Regions from separate parts of the Pseudomonas triclosanedens genome, predicted to be linked through region 2. Evidence: predicted binding sites of a transcription regulator. Region 2 holds the regulator's gene; the other holds the start of a gene.

Region 1 (3,462 bases), 910 kb from region 2:
TGATCTGCACTTTGGACAGGCCGATGCTGCCCAGCCCGGCGAGATTCAGCGTCAGCTCGCCGCCGTTCTGCCCGAGGGTCACGCTGTCGACGTTGGCCGGCAGGAAGGTGGTCAGGCCGTAGGTCTGGCCTTCGTAGTTGGTCTGCGCCTCGAACTTGTAGCGTCCAGGCGGCATGAGGTTGCCGCTGGAGTCCTTGCCGTCCCACATGAAGTTGACGTTGCCGGCGGTCTGCTGGCCCATCTCGACGCGGTTCACCAGAGTGCCCTTGTCGTCATAGATGTTGACCCAACTGTTGGCCGTGGAAATCGGCAGGGTGTAGGTGCCCTTGAAGGTCTCGGCGGTATCCACCATCGACTTGTCCGTCGGCACGATGACCTTGCGCCCCACCAGCGACGAGGCCTGCAGGGCCTGGGACGACTGGTAGTTGGAGAGGATGCTGTCCATGCTGCTGTTCAGCGACTGGATGCCTTCCACAGTACTGAACTGCGCGAGCTGGGCGATGAACTCGCCGTTTTCCTGGGGCGACATCGGGTCCTGGTTGTTCATCTGCGCCACCAGCAACTTGAGGAACTCGTCCTTGCCAAGGTTGTTCTTGCCGGTGGTGCCGCTGCTCTGGTTCTTGACCGAGTACTGATCCAGTACGGAGTTGGCGCCGTTGATGCTGCTGTTATCGATGCTCATCGTGCTTCCTCAGCGCTTACTGACCCAGGGTCAGGACCTTCTGCATCATTTGCTTGGCGGTGTTCATCATTTCCGCGTTGGTCTGGAACGCGCGACTGGCGGAGATCATGTCGGCCATCTCCTCCACCACGTTGACGTTCGGGTAGTACACGTAGCCGTTGGCATCCGCCGACGGATGATTCGGCTCGTAGCGCGGAATCAGCGAGCTCTGGTCTTCGATCACGCCCAGCACCTGCACGCCGGAGCCGGACTGGTCGGTATCGGCGAACAGCGAACCCTGGCCGCCGATGCCACCCTGGGCCTGCTGGAACATGGTGGAGAACACCGGGTGCCGCGCGCGGTAGGTCTTGTCCACGCTGGAGGAAACGGTCTCGGCGTTGGCGATGTTCGAGGCAGTGGTGTTCAGACGGGTGGTCTGGGCACTCATGCCGGTACCGGCGATGTTGAAGACACTGGCGAGCGACATGGCGATTACTCCCCGCGCAGGGCGTTCATCAGCCCTTTGAATTTGTTGTTGAGGAAGGTGAAGGAGGCCTGGAACTGCACGGAGTTCTCCGCGTAGCTGGCCTGCTCGATCTGCTCATCCACGGTGTTCTGGTCGATCGAAGGCTGGAACGGCGTGCGGTACTTCAGAACGTCTTCGCCCATGCCGAAGCCTTCGGCGGCGATGTGGCGCTCATTGGTACGAGCGGCGTTGAAGGTGCCGTGCTTCGCCTTGTCCGACTGGGCAGCCAGCACCGAAGCGAAATCCAGGTCACGCGCCTTGAAGTTCGGCGTGTCGGCGTTGGCCAGGTTGTTGGCCAGCACTTCAGCGCGCTGGGAGCGGAAGCTCAGCGCTTGCTGGTGGATACCGAGGGCTTTGTCGAAGCTGATGCTCATGGTCGCGAACCTGTTTGCCGGTGTGGGCTTGCCAACACTTCAGCAAGGTGCGTGCCAAAATATAAAATCCTTTTATTTCAATGAGTTGAGAGCAATCAGAGAGCGGCAAGGGGCGGCAAACAGCGGCAAGCGGCAACCGCTTTCCCATTGCCGGCGGCAAGCCTTGCCGCCCTTTTGCCCGGGGTGCGGCAACGCGAATCGCGCACAAAGCACGCTCCAAAGCAGCAGCGTCACGGCAGCCTGCCAGGATGACATGGAGCGGAGCGACACCCATCGAGCATCGCCCGGACCGTGCGATAGGTAGAGCAGGCGGCGGACGATGCTATCGAGGAGAGGAAAGGCAGCAGCGACCTGCCGATCACTTGGCCTTGTAGATGATGCCCGGGCTGCACTGGACCATCTGGTAATGATCCGGCAGGGCATTGAGCGCTTCGGAAGCGCCAAGGAACAGGTAACCCCCGGGTTTGAGCGTCGCATGGATACGCAGCAGGATGTCGCGCTTCACCTCGGCAGAGAAGTAGATCAGCACGTTGCGGCAGAACACCATGTCGAACTTGCCGAGAGTGGCGTAACTGTCCAGCAGGTTCAGCGCCCGGAACTCCACGCGGCTCTTGATCGCCGGCTTGACCGTCCAGCGCCCCGGCGTCTTCTGGTCGAAGTAGCGGGTCAGACGCTCCTGGGACAAGCCGCGGCCAATGGCCAGGCTGTCGTACTCACCTGCACGGCAGGCATTGAGCATGGAGCCGGAAAGATCGGTGGCGACGATCTGCACGCCAGCCTTGAGCTGGCCGAGGTTGGTCCGCTCGAACTCGTCGATGGCCATCGACAGCGAGTACGGCTCCTGCCCCGAGGAGCAGGCGGCCGACCAGATGCGCAGGCGCTGGTTCGGCGAAGCCTTGATCATCTCGGGCAGCACCCGGTTCTTCAGGACTTCGAAAGGATAGGTATCGCGAAACCACAGGGTTTCGTTGGTGGTCATCGCATCCACCACCTGCTCGCGCAACTGGCTGCGGCCCTGGACCTTCTGCACCAGTTCCCCGAGGGACTTGATGCCTTGCTGCTCCATCAACTTGTTCAAGCGGCTGGAGACCAGGTACTGCTTGTTAGCGCCCAGCAGAATGCCGCAGGTCTTCTCCAGGAAATCCCGGAACAGCTCGAAATCAGAATTGGTGGATGTCACAGATACGCCTCTCAACTCGTTGACGGTTGCCGCCAGGACGGCGGCAATCGCCTGACCGGTGCTCAAAAAAACATAGCCGAAGACCGGCTCCGGGGCGGTACCGGCACCGCCCGTCTACCCACAGCGGGCGATCAGGCCGCGCTGCCGTCCACCGCCTTGATCCGATCCGCCACGCGGGCAGCCAGATCGTCGGGACGGAACTTGGCGAGGAAATCGTCAGCGCCGACCTTCTTCACCATCGCCTGATTGAACACCCCAGACAGTGAAGTATGCAGGAGAATGTGCAGATCCTGCATGCGCGGGTCGTGACGGATTTCCGCGGTCAGCGTATAGCCGTCCATTTCCGGCATCTCGATATCCGAAATGACCATCAGCAGATCGCTACCCGGATGGCCGCCCGCCTCTACCATCTGCCGCAGGTAGTCCAGCGCCTGGCGCCCGTCGTTGAGTGCGAGAACCTCGACACCGACGGTTTCGAGGCAGCGCACCAGTTGCTTGCGCGCTACCGACGAGTCGTCCACCACAAGCACACGCTTGGTTACAGCGCGCGCCTGGGTATCGGCATCGAGCACGCCCTCGGAAATTTCCTCCGGCGTCGGCGCCACCTCGGCGAGGATCTTCTCCACATCGATGATTTCCACCAGTTGCTTGTCGACCCGCGTAACTGCCGTCAGGTAGTGGTCGCGGCCCGTGCCCTTGGGTGGCGGATGGATTTCTTCCC
Region 2 (3,462 bases):
GGCGTGGCGCAGACGGTCACGGACGTCGGAACGGTCGAGCATGGAGGCGATCTGCCGAAGCAGCTCCAGATGCTCCTCGGTGGCGGCTTCAGGTACCAGCAGGACGAACACCAGGTCTACCGGGGCGCCGTCGAGAGCGTCGAAGTCGACCGGGGAATCCAGGTGGAGAATGGCACTGATGGGCGATTGGCAGCCAGGGAGGCGGCAATGGGGAATGGCAATGCCATTGCCGAAACCGGTGGAGCCCAGGCGCTCCCGAGCCACCAGGTTTTCGAAGATGTCTTGCGCATCGAAACCTGGCAGCTCGCGAGCCACCAGGTTGGCGATTTGTTCGAGTACGCGTTTCTTGCTGCCGCCCGGCACGTTCACCAGGGAACGGCCGGGGGTCAGGATTTGCTCGAGTCGAATCATAGGGAGAGGGTTAACGAACACCAACACCCTGTTGGCGCTCGAGGTATTTTTCCTTGTGCTTGATCAGTTGGCGGTCGAGCTTGTCGGTGAGCAGGTCGATGGCCGCGTACATGTCTTCATGTTCAGCACAGGCCACCACTTCGCCGCCGGCGATGTGGAGGGTGGCTTCGATTTTCTGCTTCAGTTTCTCGACCTCCATGATGACCTGAACATTGGTTATCTTGTCGAAGTGGCGCTCCAGTCTGCCGAGTTTTTCGACGACGTAGTCGCGCAGGGCGTCGGTCACATCCAGTTGATGTCCACTGATGTTGACTTGCATACCGCTTTCTCCTTATTGCCCGTGTGTAAGTGGCAGGTTATGGGGCCTGCCGCCGGAACACCTTGGCGTGGGTCAACGTCATACCAGTCGCTTGCGTTCGCTGGAGGGAGCAATCCCTAAGGACTCCCGGTACTTGGCGACGGTGCGACGTGCCACTTGAATGCCCTGTGCCTCCAGTAAACCAGCGATCTTGCTGTCACTCAATGGCTTTTTCGGACTTTCAGCCGCGACCAGTTTCTTGATGATCGCGCGGATCGCGGTGGAGGAGCACTCGCCACCTTCGGAGGTGCTGACGTGGCTGGAGAAGAAGTACTTCAGCTCGAAGATGCCACGCGGCGTGTGCATGAATTTCTGCGTAGTGACGCGCGAGATGGTCGACTCGTGCATGCCCACGGCTTCGGCGATATCGTGCAGGACCAGCGGCTTCATGGCCTCTTCTCCGTACTCGAGGAAGCCACGCTGATGCTCGACGATTTGAGTTGCCACCTTCATCAGCGTTTCGTTGCGGCTCTGCAGGCTCTTGATGAACCAGCGCGCTTCCTGCAACTGGTTGCGCATGAAGGTGTTGTCCGCGCTGGAGTCGGCGCGGCGCACCAGGCCGGCGTACTGCGAGTTGACCCGCAGGCGCGGCACCGCTTCCTGGTTCAGTTCCACCAGCCAGCGTTCGTTATGCTTGCGAACGATGACGTCGGGCACCACGTATTCGGCTTCGCCGGACTCGATCTGCGAGCCGGGGCGCGGGTGCAGCGACTGGATCAGTTCGATGGTTTCGCGCAGCTCATCTTCCTTGAGCTTCATACGGCGCATCAGTTGGCTGTAGTCGCGGCTGCCCAGCAGGTCGAGGTGGTCGGAGACCAGTTTCAGCGCTTCGGCCAGCAGGTAGGTATTGGCCGGCATCTGGCGAAGCTGCAGAAGCAGGCATTCGCGCAGGTTGCGAGCGCCGACGCCGGCGGGTTCGAGTTGCTGCACGCGGCGCAGGACGACTTCCACTTCGTCCATCTCCACGCCCAGTTCCGGGTCGAGGGAGGAGATGATGTCGTCGAGGGATTCTTCGAGATAGCCGTCGTCGTTGATGCCGTCGATGATGCTCAGGGCGATCAGGCGATCGGTGTCGGACATCGGAGCCAGGTTCAGTTGCCAGAGCAGATGGCTTTGCAGGCTTTCGCCGGCGGAGGTGCGGGAGGTGAAATCCCACTCGTCATCATCGTTGCTGGGCAGGCTGCTGGCACTGGTCTGATATATGTCTTCCCAGGCAGTGTCGACAGGCAGTTCGTTGGGAATGCGTTCGGCCCACTGGTCCTCGTCGAGGCTGTCGGCGTTGGGGGCGGTGCTTTCCTGGTAGCTGTCCTGAGAATTGCCGCTGGCGCTGGAAGGGGGGCTGTCGTCACCGTCGGCCAGGGGATCACTGTTGTCGTAGTCGTCGCCTTCTTCCTGGCGCTCCAGCATCGGGTTGGACTCCAGGGCTTCCTGGATTTCCTGTTGGAGGTCCAGTGTCGAGAGCTGGAGCAGTCGGATGGCCTGTTGCAGCTGCGGAGTCATCGTCAGCTGCTGGCCCATCTTGAGGACGAGCGATGGTTTCATGGCTGGAACTAGGCACCTTGTTCGCTGGCGCGAAGCGCGCCATATCCACGACTACGGACACCGGGGTGCCGCGAGGAAGCAAATTATATGCCTGAGTTTGGGCGCTTTGCCTAGGGGCTGTCGACCTTTCGTTACAACCCCGCATTCCGCCTGGCCGGGCGCGGCACGAAGCGCGACACCGGGTGAGGTCCCGGGTCGTGTGAAAAGCGGGGAACGCCGCCTGGCGACGGCCTTGGGGTCAAAGGCGGAACTCGTGCCCCAGGTACACTTCCTTCACCAGGTCGTTGGCGAGGATGCTCTCGGCGCTGCCTTCGGCGATCAGTTGACCGTCGTTGACGATGTATGCCGTTTCGCAGATGTCCAGGGTCTCACGGACGTTGTGGTCGGTGATCAGCACACCGATACCCTTGGCCTTGAGGTGATGGATGATCTGCTTGATATCGCCCACGGAAATCGGGTCGACACCAGCGAAGGGTTCGTCCAGCAGGATGAACTTCGGCGAGCTGGCCAGGGCTCGGGCGATTTCCACTCGACGGCGTTCGCCACCGGACAGGCTCATGCCGAGGTTGTCGCGGATGTGGTGGATGTGGAACTCCTCGAGCAGGCTTTCCAGTGCTTCCTGGCGACCGGCGCGATCGAGGTCGCTGCGGGTTTCGAGGATGGCGCTGATGTTGTCGGCCACCGACAGCTTGCGGAAGATCGAGGCTTCCTGGGGCAGGTAGCCGATGCCGGCGCGCGCGCGTCCGTGCATGGGCAGGTGGGTGACGTCCTGGTCGTCGATGCGGACTATGCCCTGGTCGGCGCGGACCAGGCCGACGATCATGTAGAAGCAGGTGGTCTTGCCCGCTCCGTTGGGGCCGAGCAGGCCGACGATCTGTCCGCTTTCGATGCTCATGCTGACATCGCGGACGACTTGCCGGCTCTTGTAGCTCTTGGCGAGGTGCTGGGCGGTTAGCGTGGCCATTACTGCGCTTGATCCTGCTTTTTCTTGGGCTGGATGACCATGTCGATGCGCGGGCGCGGCGTGGTCACCTGGGTGCCCGTGGCACGGCCTGCGTTGACGATCTGGCGCTGGGTGTCATAGACGATCTTCTCGCCTTCGAAGGTATTGCCTTCCTGAATCACCTTCGCCTGGTCGATCAGCACGACGC

Evidence for each region. The regulator sigma-54, encoded in region 2, starts transcription at its own class of promoters, with help from an activator protein. The targets are predictions, from matches to a motif close to ANTGGCATNNANNTTGCTNT.
Region 1: a site for sigma-54 is predicted at 1,601-1,620, ahead of flgB (flagellar basal body rod protein FlgB). Genes of this name have one in related genera too.

The regions. Positions count from the first base shown of each region.
Region 1 covers NZ_CP113432.1:2,075,113-2,078,574, reverse strand. Annotated here, with positions in the region: gene flgD (flagellar hook assembly protein FlgD) at 1-682, opposite strand, end outside; gene flgC (flagellar basal body rod protein FlgC) at 699-1,148, opposite strand; gene flgB (flagellar basal body rod protein FlgB) at 1,154-1,561, opposite strand; gene cheR (protein-glutamate O-methyltransferase CheR) at 1,920-2,741, opposite strand; gene OU419_RS09765 (chemotaxis protein CheV) at 2,873-3,462, opposite strand, start outside.
Region 2 covers NZ_CP113432.1:1,166,340-1,169,801, forward strand. Annotated here, with positions in the region: gene ptsN (PTS IIA-like nitrogen regulatory protein PtsN) at 1-411, opposite strand, end outside; gene hpf (ribosome hibernation-promoting factor, HPF/YfiA family) at 422-730, opposite strand; gene OU419_RS05505 (RNA polymerase factor sigma-54) at 809-2,311, opposite strand; gene lptB (LPS export ABC transporter ATP-binding protein) at 2,550-3,275, opposite strand; gene lptA (lipopolysaccharide transport periplasmic protein LptA) at 3,275-3,462, opposite strand, start outside.